3 regions of the Streptomyces lancefieldiae genome follow, and region 2 is predicted to be linked to each of the others. Evidence: riboswitches for the same ligand, from Rfam matches in the RefSeq annotation. Region 2 holds a riboswitch; each other region holds the start of a gene.

Region 1 (5,071 bases), on a different contig from region 2:
GTCCGGCCTGCTGCTCGCGATGGGCATGCACGCGCTGTGGAACGGCTCGGCCTCGTTCGGCCAGTACGGCTTCTTCGCGGTGTACGCGGCCTTCATGCTCCCCGCGTTCGGCCTGCTGACCTGGCTGGTGATCTGGACCCGGCAGCGCGAACTGGTCACCGTGCGGGCCGAACTGCCCGCGTACGTCGCGGCCGGGTGGCTGGCGCCGACGGAACCGTTCGCCCTCGGCTCGATGCGCGCCCGTCGCATCGCCCGGCAGCACGCCCGCCGGTACGCGGGGAAACCGGCGGCGCGGGCGGTGGCGCAGTACGAGGCGTACGCGACCTCACTGGCCTTCCTGCGGCACCGGGGGCGCCGGGGCGGGGCGGGCGCCGACTACGTCGTACGGGAGCGGGAACTGCTGGACGCCCTGTGGCACCGACGGAACGTGGCACGCCCGGCCCTGGAGCACGCGGCCCGCGTCACGGCACCTCCGCCTCCCGTCCTGCCGTGGCCATGGCCGGGACACGGGGGACACGGCTCGTACGGCCCCTACGGTCACGCCCCTACCGTGCCGACATCAGTACCGGTACCGACGCAGTACCCCGCACCCCACCCGTACCTGCCGTACTCCCCGCCCCACCCCGACCAGCGATAGCCGCCCGGACGCACGGACCGGCAGCCCTGACGTCGAGGGGGTCTCCGTCAGGACCGCCGGGGTTCAGCGGCGGCGAGGGCCGGGGAGAGTGCGGCTCAGGGAGTGAGGCCCTTGCTCTGCAGCCACGCCATGGGGTCGATGCCGGCGCCCGAGCTCGTGTGGACCTCCATGTGGAGGTGGGCGCCCGTGACGTTGCCGGTGGCGCCGACGCGGCCGATGACGTCACCGGTGCTGACCTTCTGGCCGACGCTGACGCCGATGGAGGACTGGTGGGCGTACCAGATCTCGGTGCCGTCGTCGAGGGTGAGCACCGTCTTGTAGCCGTACGACCCTTCGTAGCCGGCCGATGTGATCGTGCCGCTGTGGACCGCCTTGAGCAGTGTGCCCGTGGGTGCCGCGAAGTCGAGGCCGGTGTGGTGGCCGGAGGACCAGTAGGCGCCGGCCTGACCGTAGGTGGAGGAGATCGTGTACGAGGAGGTCGGCAGCGTGTACTGCTTGGCCAGCTGCGCGAGCCGCTCGGCCTCGGCCTTCTTCTCGGCCTCCTCCTCCGCCTTCTTCTTGGCGGCGGCGGCCTTGGCCTTGGCTTCCTCCTCCGCCTTGGCGGCGGCTTCCGCGGCCTGCTTCTCGGCGGCGGCCGCAGCCTCGGCGGCGGCCCTGCTCTCGGCCTGGGCCTGCTGCTGCTCGGCCTGCGCCATGATCCGGGTCCGCAGGGTCTCACCGGCGTCGGTGGTGCCCTCCGCGGTGTCGGTGGAGGCCGTGCCGATGCCGCTGAGCGGGGTGGCGGTGCCCTCCGGCTCCGGCTCCTCGTCGGAGATGAGCGAGCCGACGTTCGGCAGGTCCGGCATGGAGATCGGCACCGGCGGCTTGCCGGCCTGCGCGCTGGCCATGCCGCCCGCTCCGACGGCCGCTATGACACCGACGCCGAGGACGGTGGAACTGCGGGCGAGTCCGCCGCGCTGCTTGGCGACGCGGTGCCGGCCGCGTACGGGGCGGATGGACTCCTCGGTGGGATTCCACTCCTCCCAGGGGCCCTCTTCGGCACGGTGGCCTTCGTGGCCGAAGGTTTCGGTGTCGTGCCGGCTCGGCACGAACGGGGCCTCGGGGGCAGGCCGGTTGGACGCCACGTGGGCGTACTCCTTTCCTTCCTTCCGCCTACCGGGTTAGCTGACGGGTTCGGAGCAGGAAGGTCTCCTACGCGCGTATATCGGCCGTGTCTCCACGGCGTCATACGCCCGATTCACCCCAAGGTGGTGGTTCCCCGGTTCCCTCACGGGATTCGGCGCGTGCGCACGGAGCCGCCTTCTGTGACGGCTGGGACGACCGCGCTGCGTTATCGAACGTTAATAGACGGGGGGCTCGGATTCCAAGCTGTTCCACTTGATCATTAACGGATTCCGCGGGGACGTAAGCCTCACCATCGGCTAAAACGGGGCGACTTGACCGCCCCTCAGTGGCACCTCCCGCCCCAGCACTTTCTGACGGTGTGTCAGTTGTTATGCGCAGGGCGCTCGATCCGTCACCAACCGTGATGGCGGTCAGGGCCGTCGTACGGCGAGCAGGGCCATGTCGTCCGCCATGCCGCCCCCGGAGTGGCGGCGCACGTCCTCGGCCAGGGTGTCGAGCAGCTCGGCCGGATGCCGGAAGACGCGACCGGCCAGCCGCTGGTGCGGCTCGTAGAACTCGCCCCGGTCGTCGCGGGCTTCCGACAGACCGTCGGTGTACAGCAGCAGTGTGGCCCCACCGGGGAAGTCGACCTCGTCCGCGCGGTCGGGCCACACACCGAGCTCGCCCATGCCGAGCGGCAGCGCGGACTCCCGGGCGGGCAGCGGGAGCAGGGTGCCGTCGGCGTACAGCAGCAGGGGCGGAGGATGGCCTCGGTTGACGATGCGGACCACGCCGTCGCCGTGCGGGAGTTCGGCGAGGACGGCGGTGGTGAACCCCTCGAAGGCGTCCAGTCCTTCCCGCCGGGTGCCCTCGCGCGCCAGGGCCCGCTCCAGCCGCTGCGCCACCGCCTCCAGCGTCGTCTCCTGCTCGGCGGCCTCCCGGAAGGCGCCGATCACGACGGCGACGGCGGCCACCGCCCCCATGCCCTTGCCGCGTACGTCCCCGACGATGAGCCGGACGCCGCGCGCGCTGTCCTGCACCGCGTACAGGTCCCCGCCGATGAAGGCGTCGGCCTGCGCGGCCTCGTAGCGGGCGGCGATCTCGAAGCCGCCGATCCGCTCGGTGGGCTCGGGCAGCACGGCGCGCTGGGCGGCCTCGGCGATCTCGCGGACGGAGACGAGGCGCTCGTCGGTGCGGCGCACGAAGGCGTTGACGAGGACGGCGAGTGCCGCGACCGTCGCGATGGTGATCAGCTCCGTGAGGGAGTCGACGTAGTGGATGACGCCCTTGCTGAGCTGGAGCCCGATCACGGCGGCGACCACGGCGACACCGGTGAGCGCCGTGCCGCGCCGTGAGTAGACCGGGGCGGCGACCAGGGGCGCGGCCGTGTAGAGGGGCCCGGCGGTGAAGTACCTCGGGGTCAGGATGTCGTACAGGACGGCGATGACGATCAGCAGTACGGGCAGCAGGCGTACGAGGGTCCGCCCGTACGCGGTCCGCCGCCGCCGCTCGGGCCCGGCGGACGGCGGGAGCACCATGTTGTCGCCGAGCCCCGGGTCGGGCACGGGATCGCCGGGAAGCCGGCCGCCGGCCCGGGCGTACGGTCCCTCGTCTGCCACGTCACCTGGCCGCACCACTCGTCTCCCGCCGCCCCGCACGTCGACGCCGCCTGCCGTCCCGTTCTCCAGGTTTCCCGGAGCGGGGGCGGGGGGCGAGCCTTCGGGGGCCGACCGGGTGAACGCACCGAAGGCCGGAATCCTCAATGGATTCCGGCCTTCGGTCTTGAGTAGCGGGGACAGGATTTGAACCTGCGACCTCTGGGTTATGAGCCCAGCGAGCTACCGAGCTGCTCCACCCCGCGTCGTTGTGTCTCCACTGTACGCCATCTCGGGGGCAGAATGCACATCCGTATCTCCCTACCCCTCCAGGTGACGGTTGGGCGCCTTCGCCCGCTCCTCGTACTCCGGCAGTACGACGACGGCGGCGCCCCCCGCGGCGAGCACCCCGCTGCCGTCGGCCCCCGGCACGAAGGTGTCCGGCTCCCGCCAGGCCGTGACCACCCGGCGCACCCCGGCGTCGAGGATCAGCCGGGCGCAGGGCGCGGGCCGGGAGGCACGGCGGGCGCACGGCTCCAGGCTGCTGTACACGGTGGCGGTCGCGAGCCGCGGGTCGGCCGGGTCGGCCTTGGCGAGCGCGGCCTCCTCGGCGTGCACGACGGGGTCGCCCCCCTCCCGTGAGTGTCCGCGCGCCAGCTCCGTACCGTCGGCGGCGACCACGACCGCCCCCACGCTGAAAGCCGTCCCGGACGGCGGGCACAGCCCGGCCAGCTCGCAGGCGAGCGCCAGCCAGTGCCGGTCGGCCGCGGAGACCCGGCCGTCGGTGCCCGGGGCGGTCGGCCGGTACCGCATGAGCACGACGTCCCCGATGCGCCGCGACTCCACCAGCCTGAGCCGCCCGCCCTGGTAGGCGCCGGGCCCGAACAGGCGGGGCGCGTCCGGGTCCCCGACGAGCAGCGGGGCGAGGACGAGCTGCAGTTCGTCGGCGAGTTCCTGTTGCAGCAACTGGGTGTGGACGGTCCCCCCGCCCTCGACCATGAGTCGGCGTACGCCCCGCGCGGCGTGCAGGTACTCCAGCGCCGCACGCCAGTCGAGGGCGCTGCCGAGCGGCACGACGTCGGCGGCGAGTCCCAGCACGCGGGCCCGCCGGGCGCCCTCGTCCGTGGTCAGGAGGACCTTCTCCCCTCCCGTGTGCCAGAACGGCGCCGCCGGGTCCAGCTCCCCCGACCCGCTGACCGTGACCTTGAGCGGGTACTCCGGCTTCCCGGCCGCCACCCGCGCGGCCCGCCGCTCGGCCGAGTTGACCAGCAGCCGCGGGTTGTCGGCCCGGATCGTGCCGGCGCCGACCAGGATCGCGTCGACGGACGCGCGCACCTCGTCGACCCGGTCGAAGTCGGCCGGGCCGGACAGCAGGAGGCGCTCGGGGCCGGTGTCGTCCAGGTAGCCGTCGAGGGAGACGGCGGCGGAGAGCAGGACGTACGGGAGGGGCATGGCGCGCTCCAGCGGTGCGACGGCGGCGCCCCCAGCTCGTCGTGCTCGTGAGCTGGGGGCGTGGCGGTAGGCCCTGTGGGACTCGAACCCACAACCAATGGATTAAAAGTCCACTGCTCTGCCAATTGAGCTAAGGGCCCAAGGGGTGTGGCGTGATGTTGCCACACCGAGCATAGCCCGACGTGGCCGCATCTCCGATCCGGTATCGGCGATCGAAGAACGGGGATCGGGGGCCGGGGGTCGGGGATCGGGGACGACGCCGCGCCGGGCGGGGCGGTCGCAG
Region 2 (5,071 bases):
CGAGCTTGTCGGTGATGGTCTTCCAGCCCTCCCAGTCGTCCTCGAACAGCGGGTCCTCGATGGAGACCAGCGGGTACGCGTCGACGAGCTCCGCGTAGTACTCGGTCATCTCGGCGGCCGAGCGCTCCTTGCCCTCGAAGGTGTAGGAGCCGTCCTTGTAGAACTCGGAGGCGGCGACGTCGAGCGCGAGGGCGATCTGCTCGCCGGGGGTGTAGCCGGCCTCCTTGATCGCCTCGAGGATCAGGTCGAGGGCCTCGCGGTTGGAGCCGAGGTTCGGGGCGAAGCCGCCCTCGTCACCGAGGCCGGTGGCCAGGCCCTTGCTCTTCAGGACCTTCTTCAGGGTGTGGTAGATCTCGGCGCCCCAGCGCAGGGCCTCGGAGAAGGACTCCGCGCCGATCGGGGCGATCATGAACTCCTGGATGTCCACGTTGGAGTCGGCGTGCGAGCCGCCGTTCAGGATGTTCATCATCGGCACCGGCAGCAGGTGCGCGTTCGGGCCGCCCAGGTAGCGGAAGAGCGGCAGGTCGCTGGCCTCGGAGGCGGCGTGGGCGACGGCGAGCGAGACGCCCAGGATGGCGTTGGCGCCCAGCGAGCCCTTGTTGTCGGTGGCGTCGAGGTCGAACATCGCCTGGTCGATCAGGCGCTGCTCGGTGGCGTCGTAGCCGACGAGCTCCGGGCCGATCTGCTCGATGACGGCCAGGACGGCCTTCTCGACACCCTTGCCCAGGTAACGGTTGGCATCGCCGTCACGGAGTTCGATGGCCTCGAAGGCGCCGGTGGAGGCACCGGACGGAACGGCGGCACGACCCGTGCTGCCGTCGTCGAGGCCGACCTCGACCTCGACCGTGGGGTTGCCTCGGGAGTCCAGGATTTCCCGGGCTACGACGACGTCGATGGACGGCACGAGCATCTCCTTCTTCAATGTGACGCTTCGGTGTGACGCGGGTCCGCCGAACCGCAACCGGTCCGCAGGACCGCAGCGGCTCTGCGGGACGAGCCTAACCGGCTCCGGGCGATCGGCCAGCCGGTCGCCCACCCGGTGGACAGAACCGAGAGTAAATTGTTTCCGAACGGAACAAAGACGTTCGCGTAAACAGGGGCGGAAACCGGGGACGGGTTCGGGGACGGAACAGCGGACGGAACCAGGAACGGAGCCCGGAACGGAACCGGGAACGGAATCGGGGCGTGAAAAACCCGTCCCGGTGCGTACGGGGGAACACGCACCGGGACGGGAGCAAGGGGGCCGCTGCCTACTTCAGGTGCAGCTGCTGGCCCGGGTAGATCAGGTCGGCGTCGTCGACGATGTCGTCGTTCAGCTTGAACAGCTTCGCCCAGCCGCCCTCGACGTCGTGCGCCTCGGCGATCGAGCTGAGGGTGTCGCCCTTGACGACCTTGTACTCGCCGTCGCCCTTCTCGACCTTCTTGCCGGTCGGGGTGGTGACGGTCTCCTTCTTGGCCGCCGGGCGTTCGGCGGAGCGGGAGGCCTTCTGCTCGGTGGAGCGGTCGGCGGTGGAGCCGCTGCTCTGGCTCTGCGTGCTCCCGGAGCTGCCGGAGCCCTGCGAGGAACCACTGTCCTGGCCCCCGCCGGAGGATCCGCCACCGGTGTACGCGGCGCCCGACAGGCCGGTGCCGCAGGACGGCCAGGCACCCTTGCCCTGGCCCGCGAGCACCTTCTCGCCGATCTCGATCTGCTGCGCCTTGGTCGCCTGGTCGGCGGTGGCGGCGTACTGCGTACCGCCGTAGGCGGCCCAGGTGGAGGCGGAGAACTGCAGACCGCCGTAGTAACCGTTGCCGGTGTTGATGGACCAGTTGCCGCCGGCCTCGCACTGGGCGACGGCGTCCCACTCGGACTCGGTGGCGGCGGAGGCGTTGCCGGCCGCCATCAGCGGGGCGGCGACGGCCGCGCCGGTGACACCGGCGACGGCGATGACACGGGTGGCCTTGGACGGACGACGGTGCTTGCCCTTGCCGGAAAACAGCATGGATCGATCCCCTCACCGACGCCTGCGAGGTGAGCTGTCGGGTTCGGGCCGGTTGAGTTGCCCGGCCGGGTTCCTCGCGGAACTCGGCTCCACCCCTAGCCGCTCCGGCTCAACTGCCCGGTACGGCACTTACCTTGGTTCCCCCGCTCCTGCCTGCGGCGCTTGACGCGACGACTGTTCCCGGACGGCCGCTGGCAGGATTCGGCGTTGCGGCAGCCGGGGCCCGCGGAGGCGAGCGGTCACGACCGTAGCCACGCGCTCCGCGGATTTTCAAAGACGATCACGGCTTCTGAGACCTATCTCTCACGAGATCCAAAACGGATATATGCCTCGAACCGTGACGCGAACTCCCCCTACTTTTCACCCGGTTCGCCCATGACCGTGAGCGTCTGACCGGGGAGGATGTGGTCCGGGTCGGCGCCGACGACCGTCTTGTTGACGGTGTAGAGCGAGTGCCACCCGCCGTCGAGGTCGAGGGAGTCGGCGATACCCCAAAGACTGTCGCCGGAACGGACGGTGTAGGAGCCGTCCACGACCTCTCGCGCGTCACCCTCGCCACCCTCGCCACCCTCGCCACGCGAGGCGTGCCGGCCCGAGGACTCGGCCGAACGGCCGTCCGCCGCGCCCTCGTCGGCGCTGCCGCCACGATGCCGGCCCGAACCGGAATCCTCGGTGTCGGTGAGAGCCGAAGAGCCGTCGCTCTGCCCCGCCTTGTCCGTTTCATCAGTCTTGGGCGTACCCCTGTGCGAGCCGCCGGGCTCCTGCGGGTCGGCGCTCGCCGTGGAGCCGGATTCAGTGGACGTGTCGGACTTGTTCGATTCGTCCCCTGTGGTCGACGGGGAGTCAGGAGCGGTCGAGGCGGAGGACGAAGGTGACGTGCCGGGAGTCGGCTCCGAGGCGTCGGTCGAACGGGAGGCCCCGGACGGACCGGAGGAACCGGACGAGCCGGAGGAACCAGAGGAACCAGAGGAACCGGAGGAGTCGGACGTGTCGGTCGGCTCAGGGGCGGTCGACGTCCCCGACCCCTGCGACGAGCCGTCACCCGTCGCGCCCGGACCGCTGCCCGCGGACGCCGAGTCGTTGCCCAGTCCCGCGAGCAGACCACAGGTCGGCCAGGCCGCGATGCCCTGGTCCGCGTGCAGCTTCTCGGCGATTCTTATCTGCTGGGCGCGACTGGCCTCGTCGGCACTCGGCGCGTACTTCAGGCCGCCGTACCGCTCCCACACCTCCTGGGAGAGCTGCAGGCCGCCGTAGTACCCGTTGCCGCTGTTCTGGCTCCAGGCGCCGCCGGTCTCGCACTCGGCGACCCGGTCCCAGTTGACCCCGTCGGCCGCGTGGGCGCCGGTGGCGCCGAGGAGGGGGATCGCGATGGCGGAGCCGGTCACTCCGGCGGCGACGACCAGGGCGGGGGCCTGGCGGGGGCGGCGGTGACGACCGTTCCCGGAGAGCATGCGACGACCTTTCACGAGACGACGGGGGCCCGCGCGGTGAACGATGCTCCACACACCACGCTGATCCGTGAACGTATAGGCAGATGATCGCTTGTCACAAGTTCATGCCGCACAGATCACGTGAAGATCACAGAGTTGAGCGCGTGTCACTTTTGCGTCGGCGGCGTGACGTTGTCGGCCGGTGACGTGACCGGTGTGAAGGAAACGGGCAAGGTGCGCAGTCCGCGCATGATGAGCCCGCCGCGCCAACGCAGCTCGGCCGGGTCCGCGGCGAGGCGCAGATCCGGGAGGCGGGTCAGGAGCGTGGCGAGCGCCGTCTGTCCCTCCAGCCGGGCGAGCGGGGCGCCGAGGCAGTAGTGGATGCCGTGGCCGTATCCGAGGTGCTGGCTGTCCCGGCGGGCGAGGTCCAGGGTGTCCGGGTCCGTGAACCGCTCCGGGTCCCGGTCGGCGGCGGCCAGGACGACGAGGACGGGGTCACCGGCCGCGATGTCCTGCCCGCCGATGGCGAGCGGCCGGGTGGCGAAGCGCCAGGTGGCCAGTTCCACCGGTCCGTCGTAACGCAGGAGTTCCTCGACCCCGGTCTCCAGCAGGTCGCGCTCGCCGGCGGCGAGGGACTCCTGCAGGCGGGTCCGCTGCTCGGGGTGGGTGAGCAGGGCGTACGTGCCGTTGCCCACCAGGTTGACCGTGGTCTCGAACCCTGCGAACAGCAGGATGAAGGCCATGGCCGCGGCCTCGTTCTCGGTGAGGTGCTCGCCGTGGTCGGAGGCGCGGATGAGGCCGGAGATGAGGTCCTCGCCGGGGCCCGGCTCGGGCGGCAGCGCCGCGCGCTTGCGGTGGATGAGGTCGGCGAGATAGCCCCGCATCTTCTTCACCGACCGCGCGACACCGCCCCGCGGCCCGCCACCGTGCCGGATCATCATCCCCGCCCAGTCCCGGAAGTCGTCCTGGTCCTCGCGGGGGACGCCGAGCAGGTCGCAGATGGCGTAGATGGGCAACGGGAAGGCGAACTCGTGGATCAGGTCGGCGGACCCCGTGCCGGCGAACCGGTCGATGAGGTCGTCGGCGAGCTCCTGCACCCGGGGCGCGAACTCGGCGACCCGGCGGGGCGTGAACGCCTTGCTGACCAGCCGCCGCAGCCGGGTGTGGTCCGGCGGGTCGATGTTCAGCAGGTGGGTCATCAGCTCGGCCTTCCGCTCCCCCGGAATGCCGGTCTTGCCCTTGGCGTGCGCGGGCTCGTCGTGGTGCGCCGGATTCTTGGACAGCCGCGGGTCGGCCAGGGCCTGCTTGGCGTCGGCGTACCGGGTGACCAGCCAGGCCTCCACCCCGCTGGGCAGCCTCGTCCGGTGCACGGGGGCGTGCTCGCGCAGCCAGGCGTAGGCGGGGTAGGGGTCGCTCGCGAACTCCCAGGTGAACAGCTCGGGGGCGGGGCGGTCGGGCGTGGAGTGGTCGGTCACCCCTTGACGGTATCCGGGGAGCCGGGGGAGTCCGGGGCGCCGGTGTCCCTTCCTCCGCCGGCCCCAGACGGCACCGGTCTCAGCCCTCGGCGCCCTCCGTCTCCCTGATCGCGTCCCGGTACGCCCGTGCCGCCGCTCTCAGGGCCGCCTCCGGGTCCGTGCCCTCGGCCTCGGCGCGTGCCGC
Region 3 (5,071 bases), on a different contig from region 2:
TCGGGATCGAGTTCGGCCGGCCCAGGTCCCTGAAGCTGCGCAGCCGCTGGACGATGCTGCAGGCCGCGCGCAAGGGGCTGTTCGCGCAGATGGTCGTGGTGCCGCTGCTGCAACGGCACCGGATCCTGACCCAGGTGTCCGGCGACCACCTGGAGGTGATCAAGCTCATCCCGCCGCTGATCATCGACGCCCAGGACGCGGACCGGTTCGTCGACGCCTTCACCGAGGTGATGGACGACGCGCACAACGGCGGTGGCCTGATGTGGGACTTCGGCAAGACCCTGGTCAGGCAGGCGGTGGCCAACCGCTGACGCCGCCGACCGCCGGCGGTTCCGCTTCCGGCGTTTGCCTGTGAGGCAAGAAAATTGCCTCCTGGGTAATTCTCGGGCTGAATGGAGGCATGACCTCGCACGAGACGGAGCCGCCGTCGCCGGACGTGGCGGACGTGGCGGACGGAGCGGCGGCCGCGGTGTCCGTCGTCGCGCCGCAGCTGCGCGCCCTGCGCCGCAGGGCCGCCCTCACCCTGGAGGTGGCGGCCCGCTCGGCCGGGCTGTCGCCCGCCCACCTCTCGCGGCTGGAGACCGGGCAGCGCCAGCCCTCGCTGCCGATGCTGCTCTCCCTCGCCCGTGTCTACGGTACGACCGTCTCGGAGCTGCTCGGCGAGACGGCCGCCGACCGGGACGCCGTCGTGCGCGCCGACGCCATGGAGCCGACGGAGGCGGGCGGCTGGACGTACTGGCAGGCGGGAGGGGCCGGCCGCGGGATGCAGGCCCTGCGCGTCCATGTGCCGCACGGCTCCCAGGGCGACATCGTGCGGGTGCACCCCGGTGAGGAGTGGCTGTATGTCCTCAGGGGCCGGCTGCGGCTGCGCCTCGGGGACACGGTGCACCGGCTCGGGCAGGGGGACAGCGCGCACTTCGACTCGCTGACCCCGCACCGGATCGCCGCACGGGACCCCGACGGGGTCGAGCTGCTCTTCGTCCACACCCTGTTGCAGAGCCCCACGGCCGCGCTGTGCCTCGGCCCGACCCCCGGAGAGATGCCATGAGCGCCATTCAGGACAAGTTTCCGCGTGCCCTGTGGGTACGACTCTTCATCTACATCGCCCTCGGGCACGTCTTCGGTGCCTTCCTGTACCTGCTGTTCGAGGTGGGGGCCAAGTAGCCGGCGACCGACCGGGCGCGTGGCTCAGTCCAGCATCCGCTCGCGCAGCCGCTCCCGGGTCTCCGGAGTGACCCGCAGGCCCTTCTCCAGGTAGGCGTCGACCCCGCCCCAGGTCTCCTCCACGGTCTCGAAGGCCGCCGTCAGATACTCGGCGCGCGCGTCGAACAGCGGGTTGAGCAGCTCCATGACCTCGGGGGAGTACGCCGAGGCGGCGGAGCTGCTGCGGTGCACCTTGTAGCGGCGGTGGGCGGCGTTCGACTTCAGGTAGTCCTCGACGACGGCCTCGCGTTCGACGCCGAGGGCGAGCAGGGTGATCGCGATCGACAGGCCCGCGCGGTCCTTGCCGGCCGCGCAGTGCATCAGGGCGGGGACGCTGTCCTCGGCGAGTGCGTGCAGCACCCGGGAGTGCTCCGCCGTGCGCTCCTTGATGATCGTGCGGTAGGAGCCGATCATCCGCTGGGCGCCCTTGTCGTCCGCCAGGATCTCGCGCAGCTGGTCGAGGTCGCCGTCGCGGACCATCTTCCAGAACTCGGCGCCGTCGGCCGGATCGCTCAGCGGCAGGTTCACGTTGCGCACGCCCGGAAGCTCGACGTCCGGACCCTCGAGCTTCTGGTCGGCCGCGTTGCGGAAGTCGAAGACGGTGTGCAGGCCCAGTGAGGCCAGGAACGCCGTGTCCTCCCCGGTGGCGTGCGCCAGGTGACCGCTGCGGAACAGCACCCCCTGCCGCACCCGCCGCCCGTCCACGGTGGGCAGTCCGCCCAGATCGCGGAAGTTGCGCACACCGGCCAGCTCGGGCTCGGTCGACGGGACCTGCTGCGTCACGGGGGCTCCTCCCACTCCGCCCCGCCGGCGCTGCTCGACGACGGGCGCCACTCGACGATACGGCATCTCTTGCCTGGGGCAATGAGTTGTCCACAGGGCATTGCGGGAGGACCGCACCAGTGGCAACGATGTTGGTATCTGAGCGAACCTGTTCGCATCCGTTTCTTCCTTGTGGGGGCCTGATGCCGGAGATCTCCGAAGACGGCCGCACCTGGCTCCGCACCGGACCGGGCAGCGCCTACGCCCTTCACCTCACCGGACGCGACGAGCTCGTGCATCTCCACTGGGGCCCGCGCATCGCGCTCCCGGCGCCTCGGGGTGCTCGCCCGCACGGACCAGGTGTGGACGTCTGACAACACCGACCCGCTCGACCGACTCGCCGTCCAGGAGGGCTCAGTCGGATCCACCCGGCGCGGGTCACGGCCGCCTGGGTCACCGACAGCCCCCAACGCCATGCGCAACGGCCGGGTCGGCTCCCTGCGCTTCCGGTTCGTCAGCGCGATGGCCGGGGTCGGCATCGGCGGCGACCTCACGAAGTGGACCGAGGCGGAGCCGGCCGAGGCCCGGGACCGGTGGCTCTCCACGAGGGGATCCGGCCCCTCGTGCGGCGCGGCGACCTCTACCGGCTGCGGCCTCCGCGGGGCGGGCTCAGTGCCGTGCAGTACGTGTTCGGCGACGGGACCGCCGTCCTCGCCCGGCTGCAGGCCCAGCACCACGGCGAGCCCGTACCCGCGCCGAGGTGGCGCGGGCTCGACCCGGAAGCACCGTACGCATGCCGTGAAACGGGTGAAGTGCATCGAGGGGCGGTCCCGCTGCACCACGGTGTGTGCCTCGCTCTGCGTGGGGACCTCGACGCCACGGTCATCCGGCTGCGCCGCATCTGAGCCTTCTGACTCTTTTGGCTCTTCTGTCCGAAATTGACGCCTTCCTTCCAACTCGCTCTGGAATAAAAGAGGCTGGGGCGGTCTCGGGTGAGCAGCGTCATATCCGTGACGGTGCGTTGTTCGTCATGCTCACGTAATTCTGGCGGTTTTCAAGGCCGTTTACGTGAAGGGCCGCATGTGAAATCGACGGAGTGTGACCGGCGATTCCCGCAATGGATCACATGAAAGTCCCGCCCCAGGAAAGTCACGCTTGTCCCTGGGAGTCCTGGTCCCTTACGTTCACCACCGATCCGGACGGACGCCTAATCCTGCCGCCGACCGGAGCCCCACTCATCCATCACCCGTACCCGGCAGGAGCGGGGGACCCACAGGTACCACTGCCTGTTCCGGTTCCCGGAACGGCTCGGGGTAAAGCCGCGCTTCGGCGCGGCCGGGCATCTCCAGCCCGCACCCGACAGCTCACCTCGCAGGCGCCGGAGAGGAATCCGCCATGCCCGCGAAGGGTAAGCACCGCCGTACCAGGGCCATGCGCCTCACCCGAACCCTCGCCGTCGCCGGAACCGGTGGCGCCGCGCTCGCCCTCCCGCTGATGGGTGCCGCCGGTGCCCAGGCCGCTCCCGCGCAGTCCGTCTCCGAGCAGGCCGCGCAGTCCCTCCCGACGACGGCCGAGCAGGCCGCCGGGAACAGCGCCGGGAAGAACTCGGGCGCGACGACGTACACCGTGCGGAGCGGTGACTACCTGTCGAAGATCGCTGACGAGCAGCACGTCGACGGCGGCTGGAAGAAGCTCTACTCGGACAACCGCCAGGTCATCGGCTCCGACCCGGCGTTGATCCACCCGGGCCTCGAGCTGTCGATCGGCCAGAAGGCCGCGGACGAGTCCGCCGAGAAGCCCGCGGCGCCGAAGAGCACCGCGCCGAAGAGCGCCGCGTCGGACAGCACCGAGCCGGAGAAGTCGTCGAACGGTTACACCTCCCCCGTCGCCGGCGGCAGCGTCGGTACGCCGTACCACCAGTCGGGCAGCATGTGGTCCAGCGGCTACCACACCGGCACGGACTTCGTCGTCCCGACCGGCACCTCGCTCAAGGCCGTCGGCGCGGGCACGGTCGTCTCCGCCGGCTGGGGCGGCGCGTACGGCAACCAGGTCGTCATCAAGCTCGCCGACGGCCACTACGCCCAGTACGCCCACCTGTCCTCGCTCTCCGTCTCCGCCGGCCAGTCGGTGACGGCGGGCCAGCAGGTCGGCCTCTCGGGCGCCACCGGCAACGTGACCGGCCCGCACCTGCACTTCGAGATCCGCACCACGCCGGACTACGGCTCGGACGTGGACCCGCTGTCCTACTTGCGCTCGCACGGCGTCTCGGTCTGACGCCGGTTTCGGCGCGGCCTCCGCGCCACCGAAGGCCGGACCCCGATCCCCGGGTCCGGCCTTCGGCCTACGGTCCGTCTTCGGCCTGTCGTCGGTCTTCCGCGTATTCCGGAATTGACGAACACTTTAGGCGTGGTTTTTCTCACCGCCCGTCAACCCCTTCCTACGGTCGCGTAGGTCACATTCCACGGTGAATCATGGGCCGATGTGGCAGACGATTCGAAGAGTGACAGCAGAGCAGTGATCGGGTCGTACGTGGCGGTGGGGGACAGCTTCACCGAGGGCGTCGGCGACCCCGGCCCCGACGGGGCGTTCGTCGGCTGGGCCGACCGGTTCGCCGTCCTGCTCGCGGACCGGCGCCCCGAGGGCGACTTCACGTACACGAACCTCGCCGTGCGCGGCAGGCTGCTCGACCAGATCGTGGCGGAGCAGGTCCCGCGGGCCGTCGAACTCGCACCGGACCTGGTCTCGTTCTGTGCGGGCGGCAACGACATCATCCGGCCCGGCACCGACCCCGACGAGGTGGCCGAGCGGTTCGAACGGGCGGTGTCCGCGCTGACCGCCGCGGCCGGCACCGTCCTGGTGACGACCGGGTTCGACACCCGCAAGGTGCCCGTCCTCAAGCATCTGCGCGGCAAGATCGCCACGTACAACGGACACGTGCGCGCCGTCGCCGACCGCTACGGCTGCCCGGTGCTCGACCTCTGGTCGCTCCGGAGCGTCCAGGACCGCAGGGCGTGGGACGCGGACCGGCTGCACCTCTCGGCGGAGGGCCACACACGTGTGGCGCTGCGCGCGGGCCAGGTCCTCGGCCTCAGCATCCCGGCCGACC

What was found. A riboswitch is a leader RNA that binds a small molecule or an ion and turns the genes downstream of it on or off. The one in region 2 is predicted to bind cyclic di-AMP.
Region 1: linked by a shared signal. The riboswitch ahead of RM812_RS33660 (M23 family metallopeptidase) and the one ahead of RM812_RS06870 (transglycosylase family protein) in region 2 are both predicted to bind cyclic di-AMP.
Region 3: linked by a shared signal. The riboswitch ahead of RM812_RS01640 (M23 family metallopeptidase) and the one ahead of RM812_RS06870 (transglycosylase family protein) in region 2 are both predicted to bind cyclic di-AMP.

What each region holds. Positions count from the first base shown of each region.
Region 1 covers NZ_JAVRFH010000053.1:7,153-12,223, forward strand. Annotated here, with positions in the region: gene RM812_RS33655 (PrsW family intramembrane metalloprotease) at 1-637, shown strand, start outside; gene RM812_RS33660 (M23 family metallopeptidase) at 733-1,761, opposite strand; cyclic di-AMP (ydaO/yuaA leader) riboswitch at 1,772-1,929, opposite strand; gene RM812_RS33665 (PP2C family protein-serine/threonine phosphatase) at 2,173-3,375, opposite strand; tRNA gene RM812_RS33670 (tRNA-Met) at 3,529-3,602, opposite strand; gene RM812_RS33675 (dihydrofolate reductase family protein) at 3,658-4,788, opposite strand; tRNA gene RM812_RS33680 (tRNA-Lys) at 4,856-4,928, opposite strand.
Region 2 covers NZ_JAVRFH010000005.1:96,676-101,746, forward strand. Annotated here, with positions in the region: gene eno (phosphopyruvate hydratase) at 1-904, opposite strand, end outside; gene RM812_RS06870 (transglycosylase family protein) at 1,251-1,982, opposite strand; cyclic di-AMP (ydaO/yuaA leader) riboswitch at 1,987-2,153, opposite strand; gene RM812_RS06875 (transglycosylase family protein) at 2,336-3,433, opposite strand; gene RM812_RS06880 (cytochrome P450 family protein) at 3,580-4,887, opposite strand; gene RM812_RS06885 (nucleoside triphosphate pyrophosphohydrolase) at 4,967-5,071, opposite strand, start outside.
Region 3 covers NZ_JAVRFH010000001.1:307,783-312,853, forward strand. Annotated here, with positions in the region: gene RM812_RS01615 (aspartate aminotransferase family protein) at 1-311, shown strand, start outside; gene RM812_RS01620 (helix-turn-helix domain-containing protein) at 401-1,048, shown strand; gene RM812_RS01625 (DUF6126 family protein) at 1,045-1,164, shown strand; gene RM812_RS01630 (tyrosine-protein phosphatase) at 1,189-1,986, opposite strand; partial or broken gene RM812_RS42985 (hypothetical protein) at 2,305-2,484, shown strand; gene RM812_RS42990 (GH36 C-terminal domain-containing protein) at 2,559-2,870, shown strand; cyclic di-AMP (ydaO/yuaA leader) riboswitch at 3,199-3,356, shown strand; gene RM812_RS01640 (M23 family metallopeptidase) at 3,361-4,239, shown strand; gene RM812_RS01645 (SGNH/GDSL hydrolase family protein) at 4,480-5,071, shown strand, end outside.